One region of the Streptomyces sp. NPDC056527 genome, then DNA from elsewhere that is predicted to be linked to it. Evidence: riboswitches for the same ligand, from Rfam matches in the RefSeq annotation. Region 1 holds a riboswitch; each other region holds the start of a gene.
The links. A riboswitch is a leader RNA that binds a small molecule or an ion and turns the genes downstream of it on or off. The one in region 1 is predicted to bind cobalamin.
Positions count from the first base shown of each region.

Region 2: another riboswitch for cobalamin. It lies ahead of ACFQ7Q_RS28610 (energy-coupling factor ABC transporter permease); the one in region 1 lies ahead of cobN (cobaltochelatase subunit CobN).
Region 3: another riboswitch for cobalamin. It lies ahead of ACFQ7Q_RS09965 (cobalamin biosynthesis protein); the one in region 1 lies ahead of cobN (cobaltochelatase subunit CobN).
Region 4: another riboswitch for cobalamin. It lies ahead of metE (5-methyltetrahydropteroyltriglutamate--homocysteine S-methyltransferase); the one in region 1 lies ahead of cobN (cobaltochelatase subunit CobN).

Region 1 is NZ_JBHTTQ010000029.1:32,367-37,511, reverse strand. Features, by position in the region: gene cobN (cobaltochelatase subunit CobN) at 1-3,159, opposite strand, end outside; cobalamin riboswitch at 3,194-3,337, opposite strand; gene ACFQ7Q_RS16880 (cobalamin biosynthesis protein CobG) at 3,389-4,693, shown strand; gene ACFQ7Q_RS16875 (precorrin-8X methylmutase) at 4,708-5,145, shown strand, end outside.
Region 2 is NZ_JBHTTQ010000080.1:25,250-30,394, reverse strand. Features, by position in the region: gene dhaK (dihydroxyacetone kinase subunit DhaK) at 1-785, shown strand, start outside; gene dhaL (dihydroxyacetone kinase subunit DhaL) at 800-1,405, shown strand; gene ACFQ7Q_RS28615 (PTS-dependent dihydroxyacetone kinase phosphotransferase subunit DhaM) at 1,402-1,806, shown strand; cobalamin riboswitch at 1,853-2,077, shown strand; gene ACFQ7Q_RS28610 (energy-coupling factor ABC transporter permease) at 2,106-2,804, shown strand; gene ACFQ7Q_RS28605 (energy-coupling factor ABC transporter substrate-binding protein) at 2,804-3,148, shown strand; gene cbiQ (cobalt ECF transporter T component CbiQ) at 3,155-3,904, shown strand; gene ACFQ7Q_RS28595 (ATP-binding cassette domain-containing protein) at 3,901-4,749, shown strand; gene ACFQ7Q_RS28590 (FAD-dependent oxidoreductase) at 5,009-5,145, shown strand, end outside.
Region 3 is NZ_JBHTTQ010000013.1:29,065-34,209, reverse strand. Features, by position in the region: gene ACFQ7Q_RS09975 (putative cobaltochelatase) at 1-489, opposite strand, end outside; gene ACFQ7Q_RS09970 (cobyric acid synthase) at 548-2,056, opposite strand; gene ACFQ7Q_RS09965 (cobalamin biosynthesis protein) at 2,053-3,015, opposite strand; cobalamin riboswitch at 3,047-3,191, opposite strand; gene ACFQ7Q_RS09960 (hypothetical protein) at 3,305-3,526, opposite strand; gene ACFQ7Q_RS09955 (anion permease) at 3,539-4,804, opposite strand.
Region 4 is NZ_JBHTTQ010000107.1:2,142-7,286, reverse strand. Features, by position in the region: gene ACFQ7Q_RS32060 (SAM-dependent methyltransferase) at 1-212, shown strand, start outside; gene ACFQ7Q_RS32055 (antibiotic biosynthesis monooxygenase) at 288-860, shown strand; gene ACFQ7Q_RS32050 (immunity 49 family protein) at 883-1,671, opposite strand; partial or broken gene ACFQ7Q_RS32045 (hypothetical protein) at 1,850-2,286, opposite strand; cobalamin riboswitch at 2,377-2,606, shown strand; gene metE (5-methyltetrahydropteroyltriglutamate--homocysteine S-methyltransferase) at 2,781-5,099, shown strand; gene ACFQ7Q_RS32035 (acyl-CoA thioesterase) at 5,104-5,145, shown strand, end outside.

The DNA.
Region 1 (5,145 bases):
GACGGTCGCCACCATGCCGCCGTGGTACTGGAAGTAGTCGTCGGAGTCGGCGATGTCGTGCTCGCGCGTGTCCGTGTTCTTCGCGGCCACCGCGATCCGCTTGTACGCCGTCTCCATCTCGGCGCGCGCCGGACGGCCTTCGAGACCGCGTCCGTAGGCGTACCCGCCCCACACCGTGTACACCTCGGCGAGGTCCGCGTCCGTCCGCCAGTCGCGCGAGTCGATCAGCTGGAGGATGCCCGCACCGTACGTGCCCGGCCGCGAGCCGAAGATCCGGGTGGTCGCCCGCCGCTCGTCGCCGTGCTCGGCCAGGTCGGCCTGCGCGTGCGCCCGTACGAAGTTGTCCTCGGCCGGCTCGTCCAGCGAGGCCGCCAGCCGTACGGCGTCGTCGAGAAGCCCGATGACGTGCGGGAACGCGTCCCGGAAGAAGCCCGAGATGCGCAGCGTCACATCGATGCGCGGACGGCCCAGCTCGGCGAGCGGGACCGCCTCCAGGCCGTTCACCCGGCGCGAGGCGTCGTCCCAGGTCGGGCGGATGCCCAGCAGGGCAAGCGCCTCGGCCACGTCGTCGCCCGCCGTGCGCATCGCGCTCGTCCCCCACAGGGACAGACCGACGGAGGTCGGCCACTCTCCGTTGTCGGAGCGGTAGCGCTCCAGGAGCGAGTCGGCGAGTGCCTGGCCGGTCTCCCACGCGAGGCGGGAGGGGACGGCCTTGGGGTCGACGGAGTAGAAGTTGCGGCCGGTCGGCAGCACGTTCACCAGACCGCGCAGCGGCGAGCCGGACGGCCCGGCCGGCACGAAGCCGCCGCTCAACGCGTGGACGGCGTGGGTGAGTTCGTCGGTCGTGGCGGAGAGCCGCGGGACGACCTGCTCGCAGGCGAAGCGGAGCACGGCCTGGACGTCGGTGCCGTACGCGCCGGCGACCGCCGGGACCGCGTCCACGGACCAGTCCGCCGCCTCCATCGCCTCGATCAGCTCGCGCGCTTTCGCCTCCGCCTCGTCGGCGGTGGTGCGGGTCGCGGCCGACTCGTCCAGACCCAGGGCCTCACGCAGACCCGGCAGGGCCTGCGTACCGCCCCAGATCTGCCGGGCGCGCAGGATCGACAGGACCAGGTTCACGCGCTCGGGACCGGTCGGGGCACCGCCGAGCACATGCAGACCGTCCCTGATCTGCGCGTCCTTGACCTCGCACAGCCAGCCGTCGACGTGCAGCAGGAAGTCGTCGAAGCCGTCGTCCTCCGGGCGGTCCTCCAGGCCCAGGTCGTGGTCGAGCTTCGCCGCCTGGATCAGCGTCCAGATCTGCGCGCGGATCGCGGGCAGCTTGGACGGGTCCATGGAGGAGATCTGCGCGTACTCGTCGAGCAGCTGCTCCAGACGCGCGATGTCGCCGTACGAGTCGGCGCGCGCCATCGGCGGCACCAGGTGGTCGACGAGCGTCGCGTGCACACGACGCTTCGCCTGCGTGCCCTCGCCCGGGTCGTTGACCAGGAACGGATAGATCAGAGGGATGTCGCCGAGCGCCGCGTCCGGACCGCAGGCGGCCGACAGGCCCGCGTTCTTGCCGGGCAGCCACTCCAGATTGCCGTGCTTGCCGAGGTGGACCATCGCGTCCGCCCCGAAGCCGCCGTCCTCGGCGCGCGCCGCGATCCAGCGGTAGGCGGCCAGGTAGTGGTGGGACGGCGGGAGATCGGGGTCGTGGTAGATCGCGATCGGGTTCTCGCCGAAGCCGCGCGGCGGCTGGATGAGGATCAGCAGGTTCCCGCGCCGCAGGGCGGCGAGGACGATGTCGCCCTCGGGGTTGCGGGACCGGTCCAGGAACATCTCGCCGGGCGCCGGGCCCCAGTGCTCCTCGACGGCCTCGCGCAGCTCGGCCGGGAGCTGCGCGTACCAGCGCTTGTAGTCGGCGGCCGGGATGCGGACGGGGTTCTTCGCCAGCTGCTCCTCGGTCAGCCAGTCCTGGTCGTGGCCGCCGGCCTCGATCAGGGCGTAGATCAGCTCGTCGCCGTCGCCGGAGACCAGGCCGGGGATCTCCTCGACCGGACCGAAGTCGTACCCCTCCTCACGGAGGCGGCGCAGCAGCGCGACGGCGGAGGCGGGGGTGTCCAGGCCGACCGCGTTGCCGATCCGGGAGTGCTTGGTCGGGTAGGCGGAGAGGACCAGGGCGAGCTTCTTCTCCGCGTTCGGGATGTGGCGGAGCCGCGCGTGGCGGACCGCGATCCCGGCGACGCGGGCGGCGCGCTCGGTGTCGGCGACGTACGCGGGCAGCCCGTCCTCGTCGATCTCCTTGAAGGAGAACGGGACGGTGATGAGCCGGCCGTCGAACTCGGGGACGGCGACCTGGCTGGCGGCGTCCAGCGGGGAGAGACCCTCGTCGTTCTCCTCCCAGGCCGAACGCGAACCGGTGAGGCAGAGCGCCTGCAGGATCGGTACGTCGAGGGCGGCGAGCGCGCCCGCGTCCCAGGCCTCCTCGTCGCCGCCGGCCTGGGCCTCGGCGGGCTTGGTGCCGCCGGCCGCGAGGACGGTCGTGATGATCGCGTCGGCACCGCGCAGGCGGTCGAGCAGCTCGGGCTCGGGGGCGCGCAGGGACGCGACGTACAGGGGCAGGGCCCGGGCGCCCTTGTCCTCGATCGCCTCGCAGAGGGAGTCGATGAAGGCGGTGTTCCCGCTCATGTGGTGGGCGCGGTAGTAGAGCACGGCGACCGTCGGGCCGTCGGTCGTCCGGGGCGTGCGCTCCAGCGGGCCCCAGGTCGGCGCGGCGGCCGGGGCGTCGAAGCCGTGGCCGGTGAGCAGCACGGTGTCGGAGAGGAAGCGGGCCAGCTGCTCCAGGTTGGCCGGGCCGCCGTGCGCGAGGTAGGCGTGGGCCTCGGTGGCGACGCCGACGGGGACGGTGGAGGTCTCCATGAGCTGGGCGTCGGGGGCCTGTTCGCCGGAGAGCACGACCAGCGGGATCTCCGCCGCCCGCAGCGCCTGCAGGCCCTCTTCCCAGGCGCGCAGACCGCCGAGGAGACGGACGACGACGAGGTCGGCGCCGTCGAGGAGCCCGGGCAGGTCGTCCAGGGCGAGGCGGGAGGGATTGGCGAACCGGTACTCGACGGGGCCGCCGGCCGCGCGGGCGCTGAGCAGGTCGGTGTCGGAGTGCGACAGCAACAGAATTCGCATGCGTGCGCAGGCCTTCCTCGGGGTTGTCCGCGCCCCGGGTGGTCGTATGGACGGCAGGAGTTCCTGACTCACCGGGCCGCTGGTGCGACCTGGCTCACAGTGGCGGGACCGCGCCGGATTCTCACCGGGCTTCCTCCCCGGGGTCCTGGGACCCCATGCCGTCTGCATAGTAGATCGTGCGCACGGCGGGCAGGGGTCGTCCCCAGGGGTCGCCCGGATCCACGTGGGTATGCTCGCCGCCATGTCGCCCACCCCACCCACAACGCCCAACCGGGGCGAACCTCCCATACGGGACCGTGGCGATGCCTGCCCCGGCGCGCTGCGCCTGCACCCCGCCGACGACGGCGGCCTGGCCCGACTGCGCCTGCCCGCAGGCTTGTTGACGTCACATCAGGTGGAGGTCCTGGCGTCGGCCGCGGAGTCCTTGGGCGACGGCCGGGTCACGGTCACGTCCCGGGGGAACGTGGAGCTGCGGGGCCTCGGAGAGGGCTGCGGGGCGGAGCTGGCGGACCGGCTGACGGAAGCCGGTCTTCTTCCCTCGACCACCCACGAACGCGTCCGCAACATCGTCGCCTCCCCGACGGCGGGAGTGGACGGACTCGGCCACGCGGACGTGCAGTTGTGGTCCCGCGAACTGGACGAGCTGCTCTGCGCGGCCCCCTGGACGGCCGCCCTGTCGGGCCGCTTCCTCTTCGCCCTGGACGACGGCCGGGGCGACGTGGCGCGGCTGGGCGCAGATGTGACCTTGATCGCAGCGGGGTCCTGGGCGGACGGTGGCGGCGCCCTTCTGTACGTCGGCGCGCAGGCGTTCCGCGTCGCCGACGCCGACGCGCCGCGCGCCGCGCTCGCCGCGGCCGACGCGTTCCTGCGAGCCGCCCGGACCGCCGGGAACGGCGCCTGGCGCGTGAAGGAGCTGCCGGGCACCGCCGGCCGTCCCGGAACGGTCGGCGGCCCCACGGCACCCGCACCCGCACCCGCCACCGGCCTGCTCGACCTCGCCGCCGCGCTCGCGCGGGCCGGGGTCGACGCCCATCCCGTCACCCCCGCACCCCAGCTGCCGCACGCCGCGCCGCCCCGGCCCGGAGCGCTCGGCAGCGACGCGCTGCACGTGCTCGCGCCGCTCGGGCGGATGACCGCCGCCCAGCTCCGCGCGCTGCTGCCCGCCGACGAGGTACGGCTCACGCCCTGGCGCGGAGCCGTCGTCGTCGGGGCCTCCCGCACACGGCTTCCCGAGCTGGACGCGGCCGGGCTGATCACCCGCCCCGACGACCCCTGGGCCGGCGTCGGCGCCTGCACCGGACGCCCCGGCTGCGCCAAGTCCCTCGCCGACGTCCGCGCGGACGCCGTACCCGGCACTCCGGGCCTCCCCGTCCACTTCTCCGGGTGCGAGCGCCGGTGCGGCCACCCCCCGGGCGCCCCCGGCACCTGGGTCGACGTCCTCGCCACCGCCGAGGGCGCCTACCTCGTGAACGGCCGCCCCACCCCCCGTACCTCCCTGACCGAAGCAGTCGCAACGGCCCGCACAACGAGATGAGCGAGAACGACACGATGTTCGCCTACGAGAAGGACGGCGCGGAGATCTACCGCCAGTCCTTTGCCACGATCCGCGCCGAGGCGGACCTCGCGGATCTGCCCGCCGACGTCGCCACGGTCGCCGTCCGCATGATCCACGCCTGCGGCATGACCGACCTCGTCCGCGACCTCGCCTACTCGCCGCAGGTCGTCTCCCGCGCCCGCGCCGCCCTGCGCGCCGGCGCACCGATCCTCTGCGACGCGCAGATGGTCGCCAGCGGAGTGACCCGCAAGCGGCTGCCCGCCGACAACGACGTGGTCTGCACCCTCTCCGACCCCGCCGTGCCCGCCCTCGCCGCCGAGCTCGGCACCACCCGCAGCGCCGCCGCCCTCGAACTCTGGCGCGACCGCCTCGAAGGCTCCGTCGTCGCCATCGGCAACGCGCCCACCGCCCTCTTCCACCTTCTGGAGATG
Region 2 (5,145 bases), on a different contig from region 1:
CGGCCGCATGCCCCGGGGAGATCTTCACGTCACCGGTGCCCGATCAGATGGTGCGCGCCGCCGCCGCGGTCGACAGCGGGGCCGGGGTCCTTTTCGTCGTCAAGAACTACACCGGGGACGTCCTCAACTTCGAGATGGCCGCCGAGCTCGCCGAGGACGAGGGCATCCAGATCGCCAAGGTGCTCGTCGACGACGACGTGGCGGTGACGGACAGTCTGTACACCGCCGGGCGGCGCGGGACCGGGGCCACGCTGTTCGTGGAGAAGATCGCCGGGGCCGCCGCGGAGGAGGGCGCGCCGCTGGAGCGGGTGGAGGCGATCGCGCGGCGGGTGAACGAACGGTCGCGGAGTTTCGGCGTGGCCCTGAGCGCGTGCACCACGCCCGCCAAGGGCAGCCCGACCTTTGAACTGCCCGCCGGTGAGCTGGAGTTGGGCGTCGGAATCCATGGAGAGCCGGGGCGCGAGCGGCGGTCGATGATGACCTCGCGGGAGATCGCGGACTTCGCCGTCGATGCCGTACTGGACGATCTACGGCCGTCCGGTCCGGTCCTCGCCCTGGTCAACGGCATGGGCGCCACTCCGCTGCTCGAACTGTACGGCTTCAACGCCGAGGTCCAGCGCGTCCTGACCGAACGCGCGGTGCCGGTCGCCCGGACCCTGGTCGGCAATTACGTCACCTCCCTCGACATGGCCGGCTGTTCGGTCACCTTGTGCGAGGCCGACGAGGAGATGCTGCGGCTGTGGGACGCGCCCGTGCAGACGCCCGCCCTGCGCTGGGGCCGGTGAGAGGGGTGTCCGAGGTGAACGAGTTCGACGCCGCGTTCTTCCTTCGCTGGCTGACCATCGCCGCGGCCGCCGTCGACCGTGAGGCCGACCGCCTCACCGAGCTCGACTCGGCGATCGGCGACGCCGATCACGGGGTCAATCTGAAGCGGGGGTTCGCCGCCGTGACGGTCGTGCTGGAGAAGGAGCCGCCCGCGACACCGGGGGCCGTACTCGTCGCCGCCGGGCGGCAGTTGATCTCCACCGTGGGCGGTGCGTCCGGGCCGCTGTACGGGACGCTGCTGCGCCGGACGGGCAAGAGTCTCGGCGAGGAGCCGACCGTGACGCGGCAGGAGCTGGCCGCGGCGCTCGCCGCGGGAGTGGCCGCGGTCGGGCAGCTCGGCGGGGCCCAGGTCGGCGACAAGACGATGCTGGACGCGCTCGTCCCCGCGGCCGAGGGGCTCGGCGAGTCCTTCGCGGCGGCCCGGGAGGCTGCCGAGCGGGGCGCCCTCGCGACCGTCCCGCTCCAGGCGCGCAAGGGCAGGGCGAGCTATCTCGGCGAGCGTTCCATCGGCCACCAGGACCCGGGGGCCACCTCGTCCGCGCTGCTGATCGCCGCCCTCGCCGAGGTGGCGGCCGCATGACCGCGCAGGTCGGAATCGTCCTGGTCTCGCACAGCGCGGAGGTGGCCGCCGCCGTCACCGTGCTGGCCCGGGGTCTCGCGGGCGGCGGGGCGACCGCGCCGATCGCCCCCGCGGGCGGCACACCGGCCGGCGGCCTCGGCACCAGCTCGGACCTGATCGTCGCGGCGGCACACGAGGTCGACCGGGGCGCCGGAGTGGCGCTGCTCGTCGACCTCGGCAGCGCCGTACTGACGGTCAAGGCGCTCCTCGCGGAGGAGGACGAGCTGCCGGAGGGCGCCCGGCTGGTGGACGCCCCGTTCGTCGAGGGCGCCGTCGCCGCCCTCGTCACGGCGAGCGCGGGCGGCGATCTGGACGCCGTGGTGGCCGCGGCATCGGAGGCGTACACGTACCGAAAGGAGTGAGAGGGGGGCGCGCGCGAGACCTGTCACACACCGTCCGGAAGGGCCTCCGTGTTGTGATGTACCTGGTCAACCCACTACTGTCACAGCGCCTTGGTGTACGGGAAACCGGTGCGGTACCGGTGCGGCCCTCGCCACTGTGATCGGGAAGTCCGGCTCCATCCCTCCGGGGAAGCCACTGGACCACCGCGGGAGACCGCGGCGGTTTGGGAAGGCGGAGCCGCGGCGGCATGACCCGTCAGCCAGGAGACCGGCCAAGGTGCGTTGTCCATCCACGAGGTGCTGGAGAGGGTCTCCCAACCATGCATATAGCCGAGGGGTATCTGCCCCCTGTGCACGCGGCCGCCTGGGGCGTCGCGTCCGCTCCCTTCGTTGTCCACGGTGTTCGCGCGCTGACCCGTGAGGTCAAGGCCAACCCCGAGTCCACCCTGCTGCTCGGTGCGTCCGGTGCGTTCACGTTCGTCCTGTCCGCGCTCAAGATCCCGTCGGTGACGGGCAGTTGCTCGCACCCCACCGGTACGGGCCTCGGCGCGATCCTGTTCCGGCCGCCGGTGATGGCGGTCCTGGGCACGATCACGCTGCTCTTCCAGGCGTTGCTGCTCGCCCACGGCGGGCTCACGACGCTCGGAGCCAACGTCTTCTCGATGGCGATCGTCGGCCCATGGGCCGGCTTCGGCACGTACTGGCTGCTGCGCCGGTCCAACGTGCCGCTGATGGTGAGCGTGTTCTTCGGCGCGTTCGTCGCCGACATCTCCACCTACTGCGTCACCAGCGTGCAGCTCGCGCTGGCCTTCCCGGACCCGGGCAGCGGTGTGCTCGGCGCGCTGGCCAAGTTCGGCGGGATCTTCGCCGTGACCCAGCTGCCGCTCGCCGTCAGCGAGGGGCTGCTCACGGTTCTCGTGATGCGGCTGCTCACGCAGTCCAGCAAGGGGGAACTGACCCGCCTCGGTGTCCTGCTCCCGTCCCGGAAGAAGAACGAGAACGCGGAGGCGAGCGCCTGATGAGCCGGAACGCGAAGATCAACACACTGCTCCTGCTCGTCGTCGCGGCGCTCGCGGTGCTCCCGCTGGTGCTGGGGCTCGGCGACCACAAGGAGGAGCCCTTCACCGGGGCCGACGGCGAGGCGGAGGCGGCGATCACGGAGATCGCTCCCGACTACGAGCCGTGGTTCAGCCCGCTGTACGAGCCGCCGTCCGGCGAGATCGAGTCGGCGCTGTTCTCGCTCCAGGCGGCGCTCGGCGCCGGCGTGCTGGCCTACTACTTCGGGCTGCGGCGCGGTCGCAGGCAGGGTGAGGCGCGCGCCCTGGCGGCGAAGGAACCGCTGGTCACCACCGGCGACGAGTAGACGCCGATGCTGCCGATCGACGCGGCGGCGCACAGCAGTCGCTGGCGCCGCCGTCACCCCTGCGAGAAAGCCGTGCTCGGGTTCGGCCTGACCCTGTGCGCGGTCTGTCTGCCGCCCTGGCCGGGCGCCGTGCTCGTCGCGGCGGCCACGCTCGCCGTGCTCCTCGGCCCCGCCGGGGTGCCGGGGCGTCAGCTGTGGCGGGCGTTCCGGATCCCCCTCGGGTTCTGTGTGACGGGCGCGATCCCGCTCCTGTTCGAGGTCGGCGGAGGACGGGGGATCGTCGCCCTCGCGCCGGACGGTCCGGTGCACGCGGGCGAGTTGCTGCTGCGGACCTCGGCCGCCTCCCTGGGCGTGCTGCTGTTCGCGTTCACCACACCCGTCTCGGACGTGCTGCCGCGTCTCGTACGGGCCGGGGTACCGGCTCCCGTGGTGGACGTGGCGCTGGTGATGTACCGGATCAGCTTCCTGCTGCTGGACGCGATATCCAAGATCCGGCAGGCGCAGGCGGCCCGGCTCGGGCTCACCACCCGGGCGGCGACCTGGCGCTCGCTCGCGGGGCTCGGCGCGACCGCGTTCGTCCGCGCCTTCGACCGTGCGCAGCGCCTGCAGACCGGGCTCGCCGGGCGGGGGTACGACGGGACCCTGCGGGTCCTGGTGCCCCAGGCCGCGGTCTCGGCCCGGTTCCTCGCGTCGACGGCCGGCCTCCTGGCCGGTCTCGTCGCGCTCACTCTCGTACTGGAAAGGTCCCTGCCGTGAGCCCTGCACCGCCTGTCGTGGAACTGGTGAAGGCCACGTTCGCCTACGAGGACGGGCCGGTCGTCCTCGACGGCATCGACTTCGCCGTGCCGGAGGGCCGGGCGATGGCTCTCCTCGGGCGCAACGGCGGCGGCAAGACGACGCTTCTGCGGCTGCTCAGCGGGGGTCTGCGCGGCAGCGCCGGAGCGCTCCGGCTGGACGGTGAGGAGGTGTCGTACGACCGGAAGGGGCTGACCCGGCTGCGGACGACGGTGCAGCTGGTCGTCCAGGACCCGGACGACCAGCTCTTCGCGGCCTCGGTCGGACAGGACGTGTCGTTCGGGCCGATGAATCTGGGACTTCCGGAGGAGGAGGTTCGGCTCCGGGTCCGCGAGGCTCTGGAGGCGCTGGACATCGTGGCCCTGGAGGACCGGCCCACCCATCTGCTCTCCTACGGGCAGCGGAAGCGGGCGGCGATCGCGGGAGCCGTGGCGATGCGGCCGCGGGTCCTCATCATGGACGAGCCGACGGCCGGGCTCGACCCGCACGGGCAGGAGCGCCTGCTCGAGGTGCTCGGGCGGCTGCGGGACTCCGGTACGACGGTGGTCATGGCGACGCACGATGTCGATCTGGCGCTGCGCTGGGCGGACGAGGCCGCGGTGCTCTCCCCCCAGGGGCTGCGGACGGGCCCGATCGAGGAGCTGCTCGCCGACGACGAGCTCCTCGACGCGGCGCGCCTGCGTCGCCCGTGGGGCATGGCGGTGACGCGGCTGCTGCGCGCGCACGGCCTGCTCGGCGCGGACGTGGAGGGACCGCGCACGGCGGAGGATCTGGACGCCTGGGTCACGGCTCCGCGAGGGGCGTGAGACGCAGGAGGGATCCGAGGCACCAAACGCAGCTGGAGCACCCCGCGCACCGGAGGCACCTTGGGCACCTGGGCGCTCCGGGCGCGGGAGGCGCCTGAGGCGTTCGAGGCACCACGACGGCCCCCTGGCGGATCCCCGCCAGGGGGCCGTGGTGCGCAACGTCGCGCAGATCACCCTCCCCCGCTTATGCAACTTGTTGCACAACGTCCCTCGGGTCGTCTACAACAGTCACGACGACACTGCGCGAGGAGGCGCCCCCATGACCACCCCGTACCCGCACCTGCTGAGCCCGCTCGACCTCGGGTTCACCACCCTGCCGAACCGGGTGCTCATGGGTTCCATGCACGTCGGCCTCGAGGAGACCGAGAACGGCTTCGAGCGCATGGCCGCGTTCTA
Region 3 (5,145 bases), on a different contig from region 1:
GCGCTCGACGTACGAGGAGCCCATGGCGGCCGCGTCGAGGAGCAGATCGATCAGGTGGTCGTGGAGGAGGTTGACCTCGTCGACGTAGAGGATCCCGCGGTGCGCGTCCGCGAGGAGCCCGGGCTCGAAGGCCTTCACGCCCTCGGCGAGCGCCCGCTCGATGTCCAGAGCACCGACGAGCCGGTCCTCGGAGGCGCCGACGGGAAGCTCGACCATCCGCGCGGGGCGGGCGGCCCCGGGCGTCTCGGTGTGCGGCCCGTCCGGGCACTGCGGATCGGGCCCGCCCGGGTCGCAGCTGAACCGGCACCCGGCGACCACCGCCACCGACGGCAGCAGATCAGCGAGCGCCCGCACGGCGGTCGACTTGGCGGTCCCCTTCTCGCCGCGTACGAGGACACCGCCCACCGCCGGGCTCACCGCGTTCAGCAGCAGCGCGAGCCGCAGGTCGTCCATGCCGACGACGGCGGTGAACGGATACCGGGTGCTCATCGGGTGGTCACTCCTTCAAGATCGGGTCGCTGACGTTCGCTCATGTACGGGCCCGCCCTCACGGCGCGCCCGGCGGGATGAACGGCAGCCCGTTCGGCGGGCCGTTCTCGATCAGGCGCAGCAGCGCCTCCGTGTCCGCGTGTTCCTCGATCAGGTCGCCGAGACGGTCCAGCTGCTCCTCGCGGAGCACGCCGAACGACGTGTCGGGGGCCGGGACGAAGCGCCGTCCGGCCGCGGCCGCGACCTCCCGCAGGAACGCCCGGCGGAAGCCGTCGCTCTCCAGGGAGCCGTGCCAGTGCGTGCCCCAGACGGCGCCGACCCGGCAGCCGTCCAGGAAGGGTTCCCCGCCCCGCACGTCCGCGACGCCGTGATGGATCTCGTACCCTTCCACCGGCTCGCCGAGCGCCTCGCCGACCGGCCGGGCCAGCGTCTTCTCGGGCGCGAACCGGATCCGTACGGGCAGCAGTCCGAGCCCGTCGACCGTGCCGGCCTTCGACTCGACCTCGTCCTCGATCCGCTCGCCGAGCGCCTGGAAGCCGCCGCAGATGCCGAGCACCGGGCGGCCCTCCGCGGCCCGTCGGGCGATCGCGTCCGCGAGGCCGCGCTCGCGCAGCCAGGCCAGCGCCTTGACCGTCCCGCGCGTCCCCGGCACGACCACCAGGTCCGCGTCGACGAGCTCTTCGGCACGGTCCACGAACCGCACCACCACGCCGGGCTCGGCGGCCAGCGCGTCCACGTCGGTGAAGTTGGACATCAGCGGCACGGCGCAGACGGCGACCCGCAGCACGTCCTCGCCGACCGGCGGCGCGACGACCGACTCGCGGACGGTGCCCCGCAGCGAGACCCGCAGGCCGTCCTCCTCGTCGATACCGAGGCCGTGCGCGTACGGCAGCACACCGAACGTCCGGCGCCCGGTCAGCCCGAGCAGCATGTCGAGGCCCGGCTCCAGCAGGGTCACGTCACCCCGGAACTTGTTCACGAGATAGCCCGCGATCAGCTCCTGGTCCTCGGGCGCGAGCAGCGCCGTCGTGCCGAAGAACTGGGCGAACACCCCGCCCCTGTCGATGTCGCCGACGACCAGCACCGGCAGCCGCGCCGCCCGCGCGATGCCCATGTTCACGATGTCCGTGCGCCGCAGGTTGATCTCGGCCGGACTGCCCGCCCCCTCGCAGATCACGGCGTCATACGTGCCCCGCAGCTCCTCCAGGCACGCCAGGACGGGCTCGAAGAGCGTCTGCTGCCGCCCTCCGTGGTAGCCCCTGGCGCTCATCTCGCCCACCGGCTTGCCCATCAGGACGACCTGGCTGGAGCGGTCGCTGCCCGGCTTCAGGAGCACGGGGTTCATCAGCGCGGTCGGCTCGACGCGGGCGGCCTGCGCCTGCATGGCCTGCGCCCGGCCGATCTCCGCGCCCTCGCGCGTCACGAAGGAGTTCAGGGACATGTTCTGGCCCTTGAACGGCGCGACCTTCACACCCTGCCGGACCAGCCAGCGGCAGATGCCCGCCGTGACGACGCTCTTGCCCGCGTCGGACGTGGTTCCCGCGACCAGCAGCCCCCCGCCTCTCATGCCTTCCTCCGCTTCATCGCGCCCGCCACGATCCGTCCACCCACACACACCGCCAGCGTCAGCGCGGTGACCCGGCGCGAGAGCCGCACCGCCCGTTCGATGTCCCCGACCTCCACGGCCCGGCCCTCCCCGTTCAGCACCGGCCGGTGCTCGACCCGTCCGCCGTACGAGAGCGTCCCGCCGAGCCGGACGCCGAGCGCCCCCGCGAAGGACGCCTCCACCGGACCGGCGTTGGGGCTCGGGTGCTTGGCGGCGTCCTGCCGCCATGCCTTCGCCGCCCCCTTGGGGTCGCCACCGGCGACCGTCGCGAGCGCGGCGGTCAGCCGGGCGCCCGGCCAGCCGGCCACGTCGTCGAGCCGGGCCGAGGCCCAGCCGAAGCGCCGGTACGTCGGGGACTTGTGGCCGACCATCGCGTCCAGCGTGTTCACGGCCCGGAAGCCGACCAGTCCCGGAACCCCGGCGACCGCGCCCCAGACCAGGGCGCCCACGACGGCGTCGGAGGTGTTCTCGGCGACGGACTCGACCACCGCGCGGGCCATCGCCGGACCGTCCAGGGAGTGCGGATCGCGTCCCACCAGATGCGGCAGCCGCTCGCGGGCCACCTCCAGGTCGCCGGCCGCCAGGGCGCCGCCGATGGCGCGGGCCTCCCGGCCCAGGGTCGTGCCGCCGACGACGGCCCAGACGGAGGCGGCGGTCAGCGCGACGGCGGCTCCGGGGCGGTCGCGTACGGCACGCGCGGCCAGCGCGGCGATCGCGGTGGCGCCACCGGCACAGACGGCGGTGTGCAGCGCGCCCCACCCGCGGTGGTCGCGCCGGAGAAGCTTCTCGACGGAGCCGGCGGCGCGCCCGAACGCGGCGACCGGATGGCCGCGGCGGGGGTCGCCGATGAGCAGGTCCGCGGCCAGACCGGCGGCGGCGCCGTACGCGAATACACCTGTGGCTGCACTGCGGCCGGGCATGGCGCTGTGTCCTCACTCAGGGTCCGCGCCCTGGCTCGACGTGACCGGCGGCGAGAGTTCCTGGCTCCCGGGGGATCGATTCCCCGGTCACAGTGGCGGGACCGCGCCGGATTCGCACCGGGCTTCCTCTGTTGCCGCCGTAATGGCCCCGGAAGTCCACCACGCTGTGCGAACACCCGTCAACTCACGCTTGACCTGCGGCGGGACAGTGTGCGGAGCACCACAGGAACGACGGACGGGCGGTCCCACCCGAAGGTGCGACCGCCCGTCCGTCGAAGCGGGACCGTCGTCAGACGACGATCAGATAGATGCCGTACGCGACGGCCGCCACGCACAGCGCGAAGCAGGCGTACGCGCCGGTGCGCGCCAGGGCGGCGGAGCCTCCCTGGGAGGCGGCCTGCTCCTGCTTGGAGAGGCCGACGATGCCGAGGGTGAACAGGCCCACGAGGGCGACGGTCGCCACGAGGCTGACTCCGAAGACGGAGCCGAGAGCTGCCCAGTCGATCTTCATGTCGTTCGTTCCTTACACCGCGGCCGCGGGGGCCGTGGGGGCTGCCGGGTCCGTGGGGGCCGGCGAGGGGATGGTGGTCTTGAGGTCCTCGTCCGCGACCGAGGCGACGGAACCGGTGGGCGGCGGGGTGACCGCGGCGATCGCGGTGGTGACGACACCCGCGGGCTCGGCGTCGATCTCGTCGGCCGTGACGTTGTTGTGGTCGACCGGCTGGCGGCGCGACAGGGACCAGATGACGGCGGAGCCGCCCACGAGGAGGACCGCGACGACGGCGACGCCCCAGCTGCCCTGCTTGGTGAGGAACTCGGCGCCGGCGCCGACCAGGCCAGCGGCGGGCAGGGTCAGACCCCAGGCGACGAACATCCGGGTCGCGGTCGACCAGCGGACGACACCGCCCTTGCGGCCGAGACCCGCGCCCATCACGGCGCCGGAGCAGGACTGCGTGGTGGAGAGCGAGAAGCCCAGGTTGGACGAGGCCAGGATGACCGTGGCGGCGCTGGTCTGGGCGGCGAAGCCCTGCTGCGGCTGCAGGTCGGTGAGGCCCTTGCCCATCGTGCGGATGATGCGCCAGCCACCGAGGTAGGTGCCGAGCGCGATCGCGACACCGGCGGAGACGACGACCCACATCGGGGGGTTGGAACCGGGGTCGACGACACCCTGGGTGACCAGGGCCAGGGTGATGATGCCCATGGTCTTCTGCGCGTCGTTGGTGCCGTGCGCGAGGGAGACGAGACCGGCGGAGGCGATCTGGCCGGCCCGGTAGCCCTTCGCCGTGGACTTCTGGTCGGTCCTGGAGGCGATCTTGTACGTCAGCCTCGTGGCCGCCATGGCGGCCAGGCCGGCGACGAGCGGCGCGGCGACCGCGGGGATGAGCACCTTGGTGACGATGGTGCCGCCGTTGACGGCCGACCAGCCGGCCGACATCACGGCCGCGCCGATGAGGCCGCCGAAGAGGGCGTGGGAGGAGCTGGAGGGCAGACCCATGAGCCAGGTCAGCAGATTCCAGAGGATGGCGCCGACGAGCGCCGCGAAGATCACTTCGGTACGAATGCCCTGTTCGTTGATGATCCCGCCGGAGATCGTCTTGGCGACCTCGACGGACAGGAACGCACCGACCAGGTTGAGCACGGCGGACATGGCCACCGCCGTCTTGGGCTTGAGGGCACCGGTCGAGATGGTCGTCGCCATCGCGTTGGCGGTGTCGTGGAAACCGTTCGTGAAATCGAACACGAGAGCTGTCACGACCACAATCGCGAGCAGCAGCGTGATGTGTTCCATTTACCCAGGCAATCGTTTGACGTCAGTGGCTGGACGAACGTAGGCAACCTGAGTGAACGGAAGGTGAACTGGGTCGGGCTGCATGGTGACTCTAACCGTGTTCGGGCATTCCGCTTAGCGTCTCCGGGCGCGGATCTGTCCACGATGTGGTCGCCCCGCAACCCCGGGTAAGCCGTGCCGTTGGGGGACACAAGGGACGTGTCCCACTTCCGCCCCTCTCGCCCCATGTCACCAGCCGGACACCCCAGGGGCCGTGTCAGTCGACCGGGGGACCCGTCGAAGAGATCCACGTCACTCCGGAGTGGCCCTCCGTGGGTCCGCTCGACGGTGGCCCGGTCGGG
Region 4 (5,145 bases), on a different contig from region 1:
TCGCCCAGCGGGGCAAGAACCGTCCCAACCGGCTCGGCGTCTCGCGCTGCCGACTGGTCAGGACCGACGGACTCGACATCCATGTGACGGGCCTCGACGCGGTCGACGGGACGCCCGTCCTCGACATCAAGCCCTACATGGCCGAGTTCGGCCCGATCGGCGACGTGACCCAGCCCGCGTGGACCACCGAGATCATGCGCCGGTACTACTGAGCCCGGAGGCCGGCGGCGCGGACTCGGGCGCCGCGTAGAGTGGGCGCGGGCGCGGCGTGATCACGAGGAGTACGAGTGACCGCTGTGAGTCTTGAGCACGCCACGGTCCCCGCCGACACCGGCGAGGTGACCCTGCTGATAGCCCGCCGGGTGGAGCCCGGATACGAAGCCGCCTTCGAGAGGTGGGCCCAGGGCATTCTCGCCACTGCGGCCACCTTTCCCGGCCATCTCGGCTACGGGCTCTTCCGCTCCACGGGAGGTGACGCCCCCTGGTTCCTCGTCCATCGCTTCCGCGACGCGGCGGCCTTCCGGGAGTGGCAGGAGTCGCCGGAGCGGGCGGCGTGGTTCGCGGACTGCGAGGGGCACCACCACACCGAGATAGCCCGGCGGCGACTGACCGGGATGGAGACGTGGTTCGCCAAGCCGGGCTCGACGCGGCCGGCGCCGCCGCGATGGAAGATGGCGATCAGCGCCACCCTGGCGATCTACCCGATCTCCGTCCTCGGCGGCTACTTCCTCGTGCCCCACCTGACCGCGCTGCCGCTTCTCCTCAGCAGCGCGGTCATGGCGTGCGTGTTCAACGTCCTGATGACGTACGTGGCGATGCCGGCCGTGAGCCGGATGCTGCGCGGCTGGCTGGGTCGCTAGGGGGTGCCCGTCGGCGACGATGTCAGACGCCGACCCCCGGGGCGCCTTCCGGTGCGCGCACCAGCCCTTCCGGCAGATAGCCGGACGTGACGCCCAGGTCCCACCCATGCACCTGTACGGCAAGTGCGGCCAGCGCGATCGCGCCGACCGGCAGCAGGCTGCGCGGGGCGGCGTCGGCCTGCACGCTCTCGCGGTGCCGGACGAGCCGGTCGGCCAGGGCCTCTTCGAAGGCCGGCTGATCGTCCTCCAGGAGCACACGCAGGAGTCGCTGGTCCGGCGACAGCGCGCCGACGGCGTCCAGACGACGCGCCGCCTCGGCGCGCTCCTCGGCCTCCGGCATACAGAGCGTCACGGAAGGCCAGTCCCTGGGCAGGTGCCCACGCGACGGAGTCAGGTAGCCACACAGGGCGTCCATCTCCGCCAGGTCCGCCGGCTCCGATCGCGACTCCAGCCGCGAGTACGGCACGCCGTCACGGATCGCGGGCGCGTAGTCCTCCCGCAGCAGCAGTCCGATCACCCGGTCCCGCTCGCGTACGACACCGCTGGCCAGGCAGAGTCCGAACGCGTCCAGCCAGGTCCGCGCGGTGGGCACCTCGTCGACGGCATGCCCGAAGCTGAACTCGTCGCTGCTCAGCGTCTCGTTCACGAGCGGGAAGGAGATCTCCCAGTCCCCATCGGGGAAGGCTCCGAGTTCCAGCACCCCGAACGCGCATGCGGCCGAGGTCAGCAGCGCCTTGCGGGAGGGCCCGAGACCGAGCGCGGGGTCGTCCAGGGTACGAGCGGCGACGTGGTCGAGCAGCTCGTCGCCCATGTCCCGCAACGCCTGCAGGGACAGTCTGTCGTAGCGCAGCCCGTGCCAACGGCCGAACGCCCGCCCGCCGATGTCCTCCAGCGCTTGGACGATGCGCTGCTCGTCGACCTCGTGACGCGTCACTTCCCGCACGGTTGTCGCCCTTCCTTGATCCGTTCGACCGGCGAACGGAACGCTATCAAGTGCGCTGACCTCGCCCGAAGTAGGCGACCAGCTCGGGGTCGAGGGACGGGACCTCGCGCGGTGTGCCCCGTCGCGCAGCGACTCGGTGGCGCGGACGCCCGCCGCGACGGCCATGCGCGCGGCGACCGGCGAGGTGTCGGTGCGGCCGCCGTCGCGGACGAAGCGCAGGAACTCGTCGATGAGCAGCGGATCGGCGCCGCCGTGGCCGGCGTTGTCCTCGGCGTCCGGCACGGGGTGGGTGACGTTGGCGTCCGGACGGAAGGCCGAGCGGCGGGAGTTCCACACCTTCACCACTCCCCCGGGTCCGTCGCCGAAGTTCTCCAGACGGCCCGCGGGATTGCCGCCGTGGACCATGAGGTCGCCCAGGGCCTGGACCTGGCGCGTCCAGCCGCCCGCGAGCCGGTGCAGGACGTCGATGTCGTGCGCGGCCTGGTGCGTCGCGCCCCACGGCCCCTCGCAGCGCGTGTGTCTCGTTTCGCCGTCCGGAATACGAGTCGATCGCGCCGTTCCTCACCCGCGCGGTACGCTGCCCGTGCAGCTGGTTCGCCCCGTCAGCCAGGCGGGACGCGTCGTAAGAGGGAACCCGGTGGGAATCCGGGACTGCCCCGCAGCGGTGAGCGAGAACGACCGCCGTCATACGCACTGGACCCGTGAGGGCCTGGGAAGCGACGGCCAGTAGGTGTCTCGTACGGCTTCCGTACGACGAGACGTGCTCGCGAGTCCGAAGACCTGCCCGTTGCCCGCATGCGACCGTTCGCATGCGGTGATCCCGGTGACCTCGTGGGCGGGTCGGCGTGCACAGCAGGGCGGATCGGCCGCGCGTACCTCGATGTACGCCTCTGCGGTGGTCCGCCCGGTTCGTCACCCCTTCGCTCGCGGCTCTCCGGGTCTGTCTCACGACACGCAAGCTCGCGAAGGAGAGTCACGTGACAACCGAGTCCGCGGCAGCACGGGCCACCGTCCACGGATACCCCCGCCAGGGTGGGAACCGGGAACTGAAGAAGGCCGTCGAGGGCTACTGGAAGGGCCGCGTCACCGCCGATGCCCTCCGGGAGACCGCCCGGGAACTGCGCAGGACCAACTGGGAGCAGCTCGTCGACGCCGGCATCCACGAGGTCCCGACCGGCGACTTCTCCCTCTACGACCACGTCCTCGACACCAGTGTCATGGTCGGCGCCGTACCCGCCCGTCACCGCGCCGCCGTCGAGGCCGACCCGCTCGACGGGTACTTCGCGATGGCCCGCGGCACGCAGGACGTGGCTCCGCTGGAGATGACCAAGTGGTTCGACACCAACTACCACTACCTCGTCCCCGAACTGGGTCCCGACACCGCCTTCACCGCCGACAGCGGCAAGCAGGTCGCCGAGGTGAAGGAGGCCCTCGCGCTCGGCCACGCGGCCCGCCCCGTCCTGGTGGGACCGGTCACGTACCTGCTGCTGGCCAAGCCGGCGCCCGGAGTCGCCGAGGACTTCGAACCGCTCACCCTGCTGGACCGGCTGCTGCCCGTGTACGCCGAGGTGCTCGCGGACCTGCGCGCGGCCGGCGCCGAGTGGGTGCAGCTCGACGAGCCCGCCCTCGTGCAGGACCGCACCCCCGCCGAGCTGAACGCCGCCGCCCGCGCCTACCGCGAGCTCGGCGGTGCGGCCGACCGGCCGAAGCTGCTGGTCGCCTCCTACTTCGACCGGCTCGGCGGGGCTCTGCCCGTGCTGGCGAAGGCCCCCGTGGAGGGACTCGCGCTCGACTTCACCGATGCCGCCGCCGCGAACCTCGCGGATCTCGCGACGGTGGGCGGTCTGCCGGGCAAGCGGCTGGTCGCCGGCGTCGTCGACGGCCGCAACATCTGGATCAACGACTACCGGAAGTCCCTCACCACCCTGGGCACCCTGCTCGGCCTCGCCGGTCAGGTCGACGTCGCGGCGTCCAGCTCGCTGCTCCATGTCCCGCTGGACGCCGCCGCCGAGCGGGACGTCGACCCGCAGATCCGTCGCTGGCTCGCCTTCGCCCGCCAGAAGGCCGCCGAGATCGCCACCCTCGCGCGCGGCCTGTCCCAGGGCACCGGCGCGATCGCCGCCGAACTCGCCGCCAATCGCGCCGATCTGGCCTCCCGCGCAGGCTCGGCGATCACCAACGACCCGGCCGTACGGGCCCGCACCGCCGCGGTCACCGAGAGCGACGCCCGCCGCGCCCAGCCCTACGCCGAGCGCGCGACCGCCCAGCGGGCCCACCTGGGTCTGCCGGCTCTGCCGACCACGACCATCGGCTCCTTCCCGCAGACCGCCGAACTGCGCACCGCGCGCGCCGACCTGCGCGCCGGATGGCTCGACACGGCGGAGTACGAGGAGCGGATCGAGGCCGAGATCCGCGAGGTGATCTCCTTCCAGGAGAAGGCCGGTCTCGACGTCCTCGTCCACGGCGAGCCCGAACGCAACGACATGGTCCAGTACTTCGCCGAGCGGCTGACCGGATACCTCGCCACCCAGCACGGCTGGGTCCAGTCGTACGGCACCCGGTACGTCCGGCCGCCCGTCCTGGCCGGCGACGTCTCCCGCCCGGCGCCGATGACGGTGCGCTGGACCACGTACGCACAGCGGCAGACCTCCCGTCCCGTCAAGGGGATGCTGACCGGCCCGGTCACGATGCTCGCCTGGTCCTTCGTCCGCGACGACCAGCCGCTCGCCGACACCGCCCGCCAGGTCGCGCTCGCCCTGCGTGACGAGGTCGCCGATCTGGAGGCGGCGGGCACGTCGGTGATCCAGGTCGACGAACCGGCCCTGCGCGAGACGCTGCCGCTGCGCGCCGACGCCCACGCCCCGTACCTCGCCTGGGCCACCGAGGCCTTCCGGCTCACCACGGCCGGAGTCCGTCCGGAAACCCAGATCCACACGCACATGTGCTACGCCGAGTTCGGCGACATCCTCCGCGCCATCGACGACCTCGACGCGGACGTCATCAGTCTGGAGGCCGCGCGCTCCCATATGCGGGTCGCGGACGAACTCGCCGGCGCCGGATACCCCCGGGAGGTCGGCCCCGGTGTGTACGACATCCACTCGCCGCGCGTCCCGGAGGAGGCGGAGGCCGTCTCCCTCATCGAGCGTGCCCTGCTCTCCGTACCCGCCGACCGGCTCTGGATCAATCCCGACTGCGGTCTGAAGACGCGCGGCTGGGGCGAGGTCCGGCCTGCCCTGGAACACATGACCGCGGCGGCCCGCCGGGTCCGCGGCCGCCTGCCCCACACGGAGAACTGAGCGCATGAACACCCGTATCACCGTCGGCGATCGGGCCCACAAGGCA